4 regions of the Rhizobium acaciae genome follow, and region 3 is predicted to be linked to each of the others. Evidence: predicted binding sites of a transcription regulator. Region 3 holds the regulator's gene; each other region holds the start of a gene.
What was found. The regulator PhoB, encoded in region 3, activates phosphate uptake and scavenging genes when phosphate is short. The targets are predictions, from matches to a motif close to TGTCATNNANCTGTCAT.
Positions count from the first base shown of each region.

Region 1: the regulator PhoB is predicted to act here: its motif matches at 1,818-1,834, upstream of pstS (phosphate ABC transporter substrate-binding protein PstS).
Region 2: the regulator PhoB is predicted to act here: its motif matches at 1,673-1,689, upstream of OLZ32_RS38285 (DUF1868 domain-containing protein).
Region 4: the regulator PhoB is predicted to act here: its motif matches at 2,184-2,200, upstream of OLZ32_RS08810 (acid phosphatase).

Region 1 covers NZ_JAPCZO010000011.1:153,891-157,095, reverse strand. Annotated here, with positions in the region: gene OLZ32_RS18840 (bifunctional diguanylate cyclase/phosphodiesterase) at 1-1,591, shown strand, start outside; gene pstS (phosphate ABC transporter substrate-binding protein PstS) at 1,948-2,970, shown strand; gene pstC (phosphate ABC transporter permease subunit PstC) at 3,059-3,205, shown strand, end outside.
Region 2 covers NZ_JAPCZO010000049.1:16,464-19,668, forward strand. Annotated here, with positions in the region: gene OLZ32_RS38275 (polyprenyl synthetase family protein) at 1-708, opposite strand, end outside; gene mtgA (monofunctional biosynthetic peptidoglycan transglycosylase) at 844-1,581, shown strand; gene OLZ32_RS38285 (DUF1868 domain-containing protein) at 1,739-2,461, shown strand; gene OLZ32_RS38290 (glutathione S-transferase family protein) at 2,475-3,122, shown strand.
Region 3 covers NZ_JAPCZO010000036.1:18,664-21,868, forward strand. Annotated here, with positions in the region: gene pstB (phosphate ABC transporter ATP-binding protein PstB) at 1-302, shown strand, start outside; gene phoU (phosphate signaling complex protein PhoU) at 347-1,060, shown strand; gene phoB (phosphate regulon transcriptional regulator PhoB) at 1,194-1,877, shown strand; gene OLZ32_RS35840 (GcrA family cell cycle regulator) at 2,168-2,701, opposite strand; gene OLZ32_RS35845 (aspartate aminotransferase family protein) at 3,123-3,205, shown strand, end outside.
Region 4 covers NZ_JAPCZO010000004.1:266,669-269,873, forward strand. Annotated here, with positions in the region: gene urtA (urea ABC transporter substrate-binding protein) at 1-32, opposite strand, end outside; gene OLZ32_RS08810 (acid phosphatase) at 229-2,133, opposite strand; gene OLZ32_RS08815 (hybrid sensor histidine kinase/response regulator) at 2,313-3,205, shown strand, end outside.

The DNA of each region.
Region 1 (3,205 bases), on a different contig from region 3:
CGCCGCCGAGGTTCCGAAGTTCAGCGTGCTGAGTTTCTACAAGGCGTTTACGTCGGAGGTTCTCGACACTCTCTCCAACGAACATGAACTCGAGGGGCTGAGCCTTGAGACGACGCCCAAGCCGGGATTCCTGAACACACCGATCACCGACATCAAGGGAGGCGTGATCGGCTACCTCGTTTGGCCGAGCAAAGCGCCCGGAAGTGCCGTGTTTCAGCAGGTCTATCCTTATCTTGCAGCTTCTACCGTCGTTCTTTCGCTATTCTTGATCGGCGTTCTGTTGGTTGGCGCATCCGAAGCGCGGCGCCTGCGCCAACTGGCGCAAACAGCTCGCTTCGAAGCGAGCCATGACAGCTTGAGTGGCTTGTTGAACAGACAGGGTCTTCTCCGCCTGCTGGAGGATCTGGAGAGCCCGGATCCTTCGTCGCCGCGGCTTTACTTGGTGGATCTCGATGGTTTCAAGGCGGTCAACGATGCTTGGGGGCATGCGGTTGGGGATGATTTGATCCGGATTGTCTCGAACGCGCTGATGACCAGTCATCCCGAAGTCCTGGCCGTGGCCCGGCTGGGAGGTGACGAATTCGCGCTAGTGCACGTTGGAGCCACTGCACGCGAAGAGATGGAAGAGGCGATTCTGGCGCTGTTTGCCGAGCCCTTCAAAATTGACGGGCGAACGATCGAAGTTGGCGCAAGCATCGGAGCTGCAGCGCGCGATGGAGCCATATCGCCTTTGGAGCTTCTTCGCAGAGCCGACATGGCCCTCTATCGTGCCAAGGCAAATGGCAAAGGTCAGGCGATTGAATACGACCCCGAACTGGACCGGGAACGCATACGGGTCGCCGAGCTGGAAGGTCTCTTGAAAAACGCCATCGGCAGCGGCGCAATCGAAGCTGTTTTCCAGCCTCTCGTTTCTGCTTCGACCGGCGCTGTCACCGGTCTTGAAGCACTGGCGCGCTGGAAAACTGCAACGGGAAATGTCAGCCCGGAGATATTCATCCCTCTTGCTGAAAGGTGCGGCCTCATCGATGCCCTTGGCGCCCATATGCTGAGAACGTCGATCGTGCATGCCAAGAGTTGGCCCGGTCTGACTTTGTCGGTGAACGTTTCGCCGATCCAGCTCTGCAATCCGGAATTTGCTGCCCAGGTGATCGCGGTCCTGCAGGAGTTGGATTTCGATCCAAACCGCCTGACACTGGAAATCACCGAAGGCGTTCTGATGACAAATCCGGATCAGGCCCGTCGGTCGATAGACCAACTCAAGCGCGTCGGCATAAAGTTTGCTCTTGATGATTTTGGCTGCGGCTACGCCAGCATCGGTGCATTGCGGCAGTTTGGGTTTGATCGCATGAAGATCGACCGCTCGCTCGTGTCCGCTCTCGATGTAACCGCAAACGGCGCCGATATTCTTCGGGCAACCATCTCCTTGGCGACTGCTCTGCAGATTCCCGTGACCGCGGAAGGCATTGAAAATAGCCGTCAGGCGGCGATCTTGCGAGACGCCGGCTGCGACCAGCTTCAAGGCTATATGCTCGGAAAACCCATGTCGGCATGCGACATATCCAGCAGGCTGCGAGAAGAGTCGGCCGCGTGATCTCGTAAAGGCCATCGCACGAATTCGGTATCGAGCATGAGCGCCCCGGCATTTCCGAAATCCTGAAAGCGACATTTCCAGGCATCGCTGCGGCAATCCACCACAGCCATGCGTCAATCTATCCCAATGTTTTTGCTAAGGCTTTGTTAAGTCCGCGATTCAATCAAAAGGCCGCAACTGCAGCATTTGAGGCACGGCCTCGTGGTCGGTTGCGACCGTCAAATTCCGTCATCAAACTGTAATAAAACGCGCCTAGCCCGCCTGCTGTGACGGGAATTTCAGCGCCCCAGACAATGGACACCCCCTCCATGGCGCTGGTCTCGTTGTTTTTCAAATCCATTAGGGAAGCGCTTCATATGCTCACCAAGAAACTTCTTTCGGCCTGCCTCAGCGCCGGCCTGGTTGCCGCTCTGGCGGTTTCGGCGTCCGCCGCCGATATCACCGGCGCCGGCTCTACCTTCGTCTACCCCGTCCTGTCCAAATGGTCTGCGGACTACAACAAGCAGACCGGCGACAAGCTGAACTACCAGTCGATCGGTTCGGGCGGCGGCATCGCCCAGATCAAGGCTGCAACGGTTGACTTCGGCGCGTCCGACGCCCCGCTAAAGCCGGAAGATTTGACGGCCGGCGGCTTCGGCCAGTTCCCGCTCGTCGTCGGCGGCATCGTGCCGGTCATCAACGTCAAGGGCATCAAGTCGGGCGAACTGAAGCTCACGGGCAAGGTTCTCGCCGACATCTATCTCGGCAATGTCACCAAGTGGAACGACAAGGCCATCGCCGATCTGAATCCCGGTCTGAAACTGCCCGACAGCCAGATCGCCGTCGTCCATCGTTCGGACGGTTCGGGCACCTCCTTCAACTGGACCAACTACTTCTCCAAGGTCAACGAAGACTGGAAGAGCAAGGTCGGCGAAGGAACCGCCGTCAACTGGCCGGTCGGCATCGGCGGCAAGGGCAATGAAGGCGTTGCCGCTTACGTCACCCGCGTCAAGGATTCGATCGGCTACGTCGAATACGCCTACGCCCTGCAGAACAAGCTGCCCTACGTTCTGATCCAGAACGCCGCAGGCCAGTATCCGAAGCCGAATGCGGAAAGCTTCTCGGCTGCTGCCGCCAGCGCCGAATGGGCCAAGGCTCAGGACTTCTACCTGATCATGACCAATGCTCCGGGCGAAAAGGCCTGGCCGGTGACGGCCACGACCTGGGCGATCATGTACAAGGAGCCGAAGGATGCGGCGCGCTCCAAGGCTGCCTTCGCCTTCTTCAAGTGGGCGCTCGAAAACGGCCAGAAGGAAGCCTCTGTCCTCGATTACGTTCCGCTGCCGCAGACCCTCGTGAAGCAGATCGAGGATTACTGGACAGCCTCCTTCAAGGGCTGATCCTGACGAAACTGCGGTCGGGGCGGGAAGTTTGGCTTTCCGCCCATAATGCCTTTGACACCCCCTCAAAGCAGCAGAGCGTACGGAAATGAGCGAAGCAATGGCATCACTGCCCGCCACAACAGCGGGCGTGAAGCGCCGCGACGGCGCGGCAGGCGATCGCATTTTTTATTGGATGGTTTTGGGCTGCGGCCTGTTTGTTTTGGTCGCACTGTTTGCAGCGGCGTTCTCCATG
Region 2 (3,205 bases), on a different contig from region 3:
CAGGTCGAGAATGTCGTCGGCAAGCTGGAATGCAAGGCCGATCTTTTCGCCGAAGGCGCGCAGGCGGCGGCGATCTTCCGGCGGGCTTGCCGAGATGACGGCTCCAGCTTCGCAGGCGAAGCGGATCAGTGCGCCTGTTTTCATCGCCTGCAGGCGGATGATGCCGGCCTCGTCGGGAGCCTGCGTTTCCGCTGCGAGATCGAGCGCCTGGCCGCCGGCCATGCCGCCGAGACCGGCTGCGCGGGCAAGGGCCAGTACCAGCGATGCCTTGCTCGTATCGGGAAGGGTCGTTTCCGGCGCGGCGATGATGTCGAAGGCATAGGTCAGCAGGCTGTCGCCGGCGAGGATCGCCGTGGCTTCGTCGAACTTGATGTGTACCGTCGGTTTGCCGCGGCGCAGGTCGTCATCGTCCATGGCCGGCAGGTCGTCATGCACGAGGGAATAGCAGTGGACGCATTCGAGGGCGGCGCCGACGCGAAGTGCCGCCTCAGCGTCGCCGCCGAGAAGGGCTGCACTTTCGACGACGAGAAACGGGCGCAGCCGCTTGCCGCCGTTCAGCACGGCATAATGCATGGCATCGCGCAGCGTCTCTGGCCTGGCGATTTCATCGGAAAGGGCACTCGGTGAAAGCAATGTGTCGAGCAGCGCCTCGATGTCGCGGGCGTTGTTCTTCAGCCTCGTCTCGAAAGTGTCCGGGTTCGCGTCCATGGGCGCTGTTTGGCATGAGCGCCCCCGGGCTTGCAACGGAATTGTCGATGGCGGCAGCAAGATTCGCCGCGCACTCTGGCATAAGCTCCGCACAGGCGTTATGAGAACGACAGGAGCGAAATCGGACTGGGGACATTGGATATAGCGCCGGAGAGAGAGGACAGCGTCGACATGCCGGCTCGTCGGCGATGGTTCGAAGACAGGCGTGTGTTGAAACGCATTGTTCTTGCCGTGCTGATCGTGCTGATCCTTCCCTATGCGCTGATCTTTTTCTATCTGCTGCCGTTCATTCATCCCGTCTCGACACTGATGCTGCGCGATCTCGTGCTGCTGCGTGGTTACGACAGGCAATGGGTGTCGCTTGATAACATCGCCCCTGTTGTGGTGCAGTCGGTGATGATGTCGGAGGACGGGCAATATTGCTTTCACGGCGGCGTCGACTGGGCGGAAATGCGCATGCTGGTCGAGGATACGCTGAAAGGTCAGGCGACGCGTGGCGGCAGCACGATCCCGATGCAGACGGCGAAAAACCTCTTCCTCTGGAACGGCCGCTCCTTCGTGCGCAAGGCGCTGGAACTTCCGCTCGCGGTGACCACGGATTTCGTCCTGTCGAAACGGCGGCTGATGGAAATCTATCTCAATATCGCCGAATGGGGACCCGGCATCTACGGCATCGAGGCGGCGGCCCGACACCATTTCAAGGTGCCGGCCTCGAAGCTGACGCGGCGCCAGGCATCGCTGCTTGCCGTCTCGCTGCCGAACCCCATCGACCGCAATGCCGGCAAGCCCGGACGAGGTCTTCGCCGGCTCGCCGGCGTGATCGAGAGACGCGCACAAGGTTCGGGCGATTACATCAAGTGCATCTATGATTGAGATCAGAACTTGTCGTTAGAACAGGATGATTTTAGGCCGGGTCCGCCCAAAATCTGAATCCTGTTCTAAATTATAGAGTTAGAGCGGCAAGCGTCATCTGACAGTCTTGGTTCTGCCATATGGGCGATGCAGTCCAATCAAAGCCCCCGAGTCGCCCATGACCATCACGACGTTTTCGCCCGAACTTCTCTTTTATTCGAAGAGGCACAATCCAACCTCGCCCGCCCATCTCGGCAGCCGTTATCGCAAGGTCGGCGGCTTTCTGCCGGAAGCCGGCAACACCATCGTTTGCCATCTCGAGAAGGGTTCGCAGACGCAGGCGGTGCTGATCGAGGCGCGTGAGAAATATCTGGCGATGCCCGAAGCCCCACAGTTCCTCTTCACGCCGATATCAAGCATTCACATGACGCTTTTCGAAGGTGTCATCGAGACCAGGCGCCGGCAGGATTGTTGGCCGGGCGATCTCCCTCTCGATGCGCCGATCGACGACATGATAGCGCTGATGGCGGCCCGGCTCGAAGGCTTCTCGATGGCCGATCCCTTCAAGGTCGCCATCGTCGAAGCTCGCCCGTCGGGCCTGCTGGTCGACGGGGCGACGGAGAACGACCGCAAGGTCATGCGCGCCTGGCGCAATGCGCTGGCCGCGCTTCTGGGCTATCGCCAGCCGAACCATGACGACTATAAGTTCCACATGACCTTTGCCTATGCGATCGAACGGCTGGAGGACGAAGCCTTACCGCGCTGGCAGGCAATGCTCGATGACGTGGCCGACGATATCCGCCGCAAAGCCCCTATTCTCGAGCTGACCCCGCCGGCATTCTGCGTGTTCGAAGACATGAACCATTTCCACGAATTGCTGATCTTCGATTTTGAAGCCTGAACGGGAGAGGCCCATGGATAGACCGACACTCTACATCGCCAACAAGAATTATTCCTCCTGGTCGTTCCGGCCGTGGATGGCGCTGACGGGCGCCGGCGTCGATTTCGAGGAGGTTCTGATCCCCTTCGACTATCCTGGTGGCAATCCCGATATCAAGGCGATTTCGCCGACCGGGCGGGTGCCGCTTCTCAAGCACGGCGTTTTGAAGATCTGGGAATCGCTGGCGATCATCGAATATGTCGCCGAGCTTTATCCGGACGCCGGCCTTCTGCCGAGGGATCGCGCCGGGCGGGCGCTCGCCCGTTCGGTTTCGATGGAAATGCTGTCAAGCTTCCGGGCTCTGCGCAGCGCCTGCCCGATGAATATCCGCCGGCCGAAGGGCAGGATCGCGTTGCCGGATGGTGTCGACGCCGATATCGGCCGCATCGAGACGATCTGGCACGACCTCCTGCAGCAATCCGGCGGACCGTTTCTGTTTGGCGCGTTCAGCGGGGCGGATGCGATGTTTGCGCCTGTCGTCAACCGGTTCGACATTTATGATCTCGTCAGCCGAAACAATACGCTGGCCTATATGGAGACCATGAAGGCGCATCCGGCCTGGCGGAAATGGGAAGAGGCGGCCCGCGCCGAGCCTTGGATCGTGCCGGAAGACGAAGCCTGAGCCTGGAATCATCGGCTTTGCAAAAAATACGCATGGGGACTGGTCAAGGTCACCCCTTGCATGTATAAGCGCGCCAAATTCCG
Region 3 (3,205 bases):
AGCAGCAGCGCCTCTGCATTGCGCGTGCCGTCGCCGTCAGCCCGGAAGTCATCCTGATGGACGAGCCCTGCTCGGCGCTCGACCCGATCGCCACAGCCAAGGTCGAGGAACTGATCCACGAGCTGCGCGAGAACTACACGATCGTCATCGTTACCCACTCCATGCAGCAGGCAGCGCGCGTCTCGCAGCGCACCGCCATGTTCCACCTCGGCAACCTCGTCGAGGAGAACGACACCGACAAGATGTTCACCAATCCCGACGATCCGCGTACCCAGGACTACATCATGGGTCGCTTCGGTTGATTTTGGCGACACCAAGCCTTCCCGTTATTCGAGGATAAAGCCCTATGGCATCGACACATATTTTTTCTGCCTATGATGATGATCTGAAGTTCCTGTCCAGGCGGATTTCCGAAATGGGCGGCCTGGCCGAGCAGATGGTCGGCGAATCCGTGCGCGCCCTCGTCAACGGCGATACCGCGCTGGCGCAGAAGGTCATCTCGGACGATGTGATCCTCGATCACGCCGAACGCGAAATCGGCGACAAGGCGATCGTGACGATCGCCCGCCGTCAGCCAATGGCCTCGGACCTGCGTGAAATCATGGGTTCGATCCGCATCGCCGCCGATCTCGAACGCGTCGGCGACCTCGGCAAGAACACCGCCAAGCGCGTCATCGCCGTCCAAAGCACCGGCGTTCCCCGCAAGCTTGCCCGCGGCCTCGAGCATCTGTCCGAGCTGGCGCTCGTCCAGCTCAAGGAAGTGCTCGATGTCTACACCAATCGTTCAGCCGACAAGGCGAATGCGATCCGTGAACGCGACAACGAGATCGACGCGATGTACACCTCGCTGTTCCGCGAACTCCTGACCTACATGATGGAAGATCCGCGCAACATCACCAGCTGCACGCATCTTCTCTTCTGCGCCAAGAACATCGAGCGCATCGGCGACCATGCCACCAACATCGCCGAGACGATCTTTTACATGGCGACAGGCGCGCAGCCGGAAGGCGATCGTCCGAAGGATGACAGCGCCAACACCGTCGGCGCGGTCACAGAATAACCGCCCGCACCCGTCAATTGCGTGCGCGCCCGTCCGGGCGCGCAAAGAGGTCGCAGCCAATTTTTGAATTTGCGCAGGATGCATTGCTTAAATCACCCTGGTTTAAGGATCATGCGCGAGGAGACCGACACGCATGATCCCGAGAGTTGCAGTTGTTGAAGACGAGGAAGCCCTCAGCGTGCTTCTTCGCTACAATCTCGAAGCGGAAGGCTTCGAGGTCGATACCATCCTTCGTGGCGACGAAGCCGAAATGCGGCTTCAGGAGCGCACGCCCGATCTTCTCATCCTCGATTGGATGCTGCCGGGTGTCTCCGGCATCGAGCTCTGCCGGCGCCTGCGCATGCGGCCGGAAACCGAGCGCCTACCAATCATCATGCTGACGGCGCGCGGCGAAGAGAGCGAGCGCGTCCGCGGATTGTCGACGGGCGCCGACGATTATGTCGTCAAGCCCTTCTCGACCCCCGAACTCGTTGCCCGCGTCAAGGCGATGCTGCGCCGCGCCCGTCCCGAGGTGCTGTCGACGGTGCTGAAATGCGGCGATATCGAGCTCGACCGCGAGACCCATCGCGTCCATCGCAAGACCCGCGAAGTCCGCCTCGGCCCCACCGAATTCCGCCTGCTGGAATTCCTGATGTCGTCGCCGGGCCGGGTCTTCTCCCGCTCGCAGCTGTTGGATGGCGTCTGGGGCCACGATATCTATGTCGACGAGCGCACCGTCGACGTCCATGTCGGCCGCCTGCGCAAGGCGCTGAATTTCTCCAACATGCAGGACGTCATCCGCACCGTCCGCGGCGCCGGTTATTCGATGGAAGCCTGAGGGCTTTCATCCATTGTTTCAGCAAACATCTGCCCCTCACCCGGCCCTCATCCGGTCGCGCGTATGGCAGCCCCTCACCCTAACCCTCTCCCCCGTGAAAAACGGGGAGAGGGACGTGCCAAACGGGGCGTCAACGGGGACCGAGAGGGTGCGGCATACTTCCTTCGCCCCGTCAGAACGGGGAGAAGGTGCCGGCAGGCGGATGAGGGGCAGCCATCGGCACGAACCAAAATTGCATAAAAAAACGGGCCACTCGGCCCGTTTTCTGCATTCTAACAATGGTTGCCCGCTCAGCTAGCCCGCGCTGCTGCCCGGCGGCGTTCGTTGACCGGCTGGTAGGCGAGCTTCTGGTGATAGCTGCAATAGGGCGAATTATCGGGGGACTCGCAGCCGCAGAAATGGAAGTCGTCCTTCAGCGGATCGCCGACCGGCCACTTGCAGGTGCGCTCGGTCAGTTCCGTCAGGCCGAGGCGGCGCGAAATCGGCACCACCACATTGCCTCTCGGCACGTATTCCATTTCCTCGATCGTTTCGATCTCGATCTCTTCCTTCAGCATCGTCGCGCCCTGCTGGCGGGTGACGGTGCGGGTCGTGATCCGGGAGGCGTAGTTCGGCGCGCGCGGCGCCGATGTGTTGCGCTTCGGCGTTCGCGCCGCGGTGTTGGTGCCGCCGGCCTTGGCACGGCCCGGAAGGCACAGCCGGTGCACTTTGCCGATGACCGCGTTTCGGCTGACACCGCCAAGTTGTGCCGCGATCTGGCTCGCGCTCAGTCCTTCGGCCCAAAGCTTCTTGAGTTTCTCGACCCGCTCGTCTGTCCAGTTCATGCCCTGTCTCCACCTTTTGCGTTGGTGATGGCAGAATCCCTCACCGTTGTCCCGGGAGCTCCGAAACAAGAAACGCTTGATCAATTTTGGTGACTAGTTCCGCCGCATGCAGTCTAGTAATTGATCTTTAACCTAGTGTGAGGCTGACTCCGTGACAAGAGTCGCATGAATCCGGATGAATCGAATTCGTAGTTTTCCCCAACTTGCTGCCCCTGCGTGGCATTTCTGCAATAATGCCTGTTGAAGACTGAAAATGCCGCTGTACACCTGTGCTGCATACGCTAAGGGCGCCGTTTTGTTGACATTGCAGCGCGAAAAGGAAATAGTGCCACTCGCCGCCGCAAGGCGGCATTTTTAATTTTTTTGGGCCTGGTTTCCTTAGCCGGAGTCATTGCCTGCCAACTTTGATGGAGATCGCGCCATGGCTGAAGCCGCGCCGCTTTATGACACCTATTCTCGTGCCCCGCTGCGGTTCGAGCGAGGCGAGGGCGTGTGGCTGATCAC
Region 4 (3,205 bases), on a different contig from region 3:
GCTGCGCCCGTAATAGTGGATTTGAGATTCATCTGGTTGAACTCCCCTCTTCTTGTTCCGCAACAGACCGGAAACGGAGATTAACTGTTGCTTAAAGAACTATCGGGTGCTGCAGCGCGAAAACACATACGTCGATTGACGTAGGCGCGGGGGGCAAACAGGCAGCAGGCCGGGAGAGAGGTGGCATCCCCCACCGCGGGAGATGCCCTGTCGGTTCTCTCGGGGGAATTATCCGTCGATCGTCAAGACGACTGATGTCGGGCCGTAGGAGAGGCTCGCCTTGTGGCCGGAGACAGTGAACTTGCCGAAGGTGCCGGTCACGGCACTCGCCTTCAGGATTTCGATCTTGGTTCCGGGCGTCAGGACATAGCCATCGACAAACGTCACGTCGAGGTCGCCGGCCAGCGCCGCCTTGCCCTCGACGACCAGCGTGCCTCCGCCGTTCGCACCGAGCGCCGGCTTCGCCGCGGCATTGGCGAACTGCTGATAATCGCCGCTCAAGGTCAGCGGCCTGTCGGTCGCCAGAACCAGCGAACCACCGTTAACCGTCAGCCCGCCAAGACCGAAGGCCGACGGCGACAGGGCAACCAGCGCGCCCTCTTCCAGCACGGTGCCGCCGGCATAGCTGTTCGCGCCCGACAGCCCGAGGATGCCTTCGCCGCGCTTCACCAGCCTGCCCTTGCCGGTGATGTCGTTCCGCCAGGTATCGATCGCATTGAAACCGCCCTTTGCCGCGTCCATCGTCACGGTCACCTCCTGTTCGAACGCACCGTAGCCATCGGCGGCGGCAAACAGGTTGAGGCGGCCGTAGCCCTCCGCGTCGTCGAGGAGCGGGTAGCCGGAGGCGATCTCCGTCGTCTTCAGCACGTCGCGGCGCTGCTCGCCGTCCAGATAGGGCAGACGCGTTTCGAGAAGCGCTTCGGCGCCCTGCGGCACGCGCGCCGGCTGATCGGTCGCATGGATCGTCGGCAGGCCATAGCTCAGGCGCTGCAGCACGTAGGCGCGATTGGCGTCATGATCGGCGAAACGGTCTGTAGCCAGTGGTGCCGCATGGGCGGCGACTTCAAGTGCGCCCGCATCCGCAACGCCTGATTTGGCGACGAGCCATGCCTGCGCTTGGGCGTAAGCATCGCTCTTCAGCGCCGCATTGTCGGCCTTGTTCAGATTGTAGACGACCGTGGCGGTGCCGAGCATCCGGCCGCCCATCACGTCGAGAGGAGAATGCATGCCGGCGAGGATGCGGTCTTCGCCGAGTTCGCTGGCGCGCGTGACCATTTCCTGGAAGCGTTGCGGCACGAGATAGGCCATGGCGAGTGCATCCCGCCAGGCTTCCGCCGTATGCCCGCTGGGGAAACCGCCGTCTTCGACCGGCTTGCCGCTCTTGGCGGGCTCCAGCGTCGGGACGACCGATACGTCCTGGCTCCAGCGGTAGGGACGGCCATATTTGAAATAGCGCTTGGCAGGCTCCGTCGAGCCGTCACCGCTTGCGGCAATGATGAAGTCGATTGCAAGGCCCATGTCGGGGTTGGCATCGGTCTTGTTTTCCGTGTCCGGCTTGCTGCCGGCGCCGCGATTGTTACCCTTGTCGTCATATTTGACTGTTGTCGCATCGGCCGCCACCTCGGTGATCGTGGTGGTCTGCTTCGAGCCGGCCTTCCAGGCATCCGTCAGCGGACCGAGGCCATCGACGATGCTGGCATTCTTGCCGCGCCGATCGTCGAGATAGGCAGCCGCCGCCTGATCGGCCGTCCGCGCCCGCGTCGCATTGACGACATAGGCGATGTTGGCGTCATGGACGGCCTGGTTGACGATATGGCCGTCGGTCTTGCTGGCGGGAATACCATCCCAATCCGTCTTGGCGACCGCCGGGCAATTGTCCTTGGCCGGGGCTTCGACGCCGGCATCGACAAAAGGCGTGCGCGGTGTCCAGATTTCCAGGAAGCCGGAGAGAAGGTGAACGGCAGCGTTGGTGTCCACCGTCGAGAAGCAGGCGTCACCGCGCTTGTTGGTGTTTCCGGCCTCCGCATAAGGCGCTTTCGCCGCCGTGGCCTGCTCGGCGCTGGCAAGCGATGGCACGATGGAAAGAAGGCAGACGAGGGCAGTGCTCAGGCGGCAAAGGCTTAAAACAGACATGGTGATACCCGAAATGGTTGAAGGAACGCCGGGAGAGTTAGAGCTCTCATGTGACAGATCAATTGCAAAAATATTGCCATTCTGTGAACCAGCCGGTGCCCGCCTCTTGCCTTTCCCAACCATCCCGCCAAAACTGCCGGAGAGACAATGAGCCCAACCGGATTGCCGGAAAGGAAGACATGGCAGCGCGCCAACGCATCATTCCGGTGAGACGCGAATATAATCGCTGGGTCGCCAACCAGACGCTGGAAGATTACGCGCTGCGCTTCACTGCCAAAAGCGCCCGCCATTTCTCCTCGCAGCGCATCTCGCAGACAGCGATCGGCGCGATCTCCTTCCTGGCGCTGGAGGCGATCGGCGGCGCAATCACCCTCTCCTACGGCACCACCAACGCCTTTTACGCCATCATCGTCGCCTCGGTCGCCATGCTAGCGATCGGCCTGCCGATCAGCCGCTACGCCATCCGCCACGGCGTCGACATCGATCTGCTGACGCGCGGCGCGGGCTTCGGCTATATCGGCTCGACCATCACCTCGCTGATCTATGCGAGCTTCACCTTCATGCTGTTTGCGATCGAGGCATCGATCATGTCCGGGGCGCTGGAGCTCACCCTCGGCATCCCGCTCTGGATCGGCTACATCATCAGCGCCGTCATGGTGATCCCGCTGGTGACGCACGGCGTGCGGCTGATCAGCAAGTTCCAGCTGATGACCCAGCCCTTCTGGATCGTGCTGAATATCCTTCCCTTCATCTTCATCGCCTTGCTGGACTGGGAAAAATTCGATCTCTGGCGCGCCTTTGCCGGCATCCGCCATGCCTCCGGCCCGCCCGGCACCATCGCCGAATTCGATCTGGTGGAGTTCGGCGCTGCCTCCGCCGTCATCCTGGCGCTGATGTCGCAGATCGGCGAACAGGCCGACTTCCTGCGCTTCCTGCCGCCGGACCCGCAGCGCAAGTGGCGCCACCGCCTGGCGATCTTTCTCGCCGGGCCCGGCTGGGTCATCATCGGCGCGCCGAAGCTGCTTGCCGGCTCCTTCCTGGTCGTACTGACCTTCACCTCGGGCGTCCCACT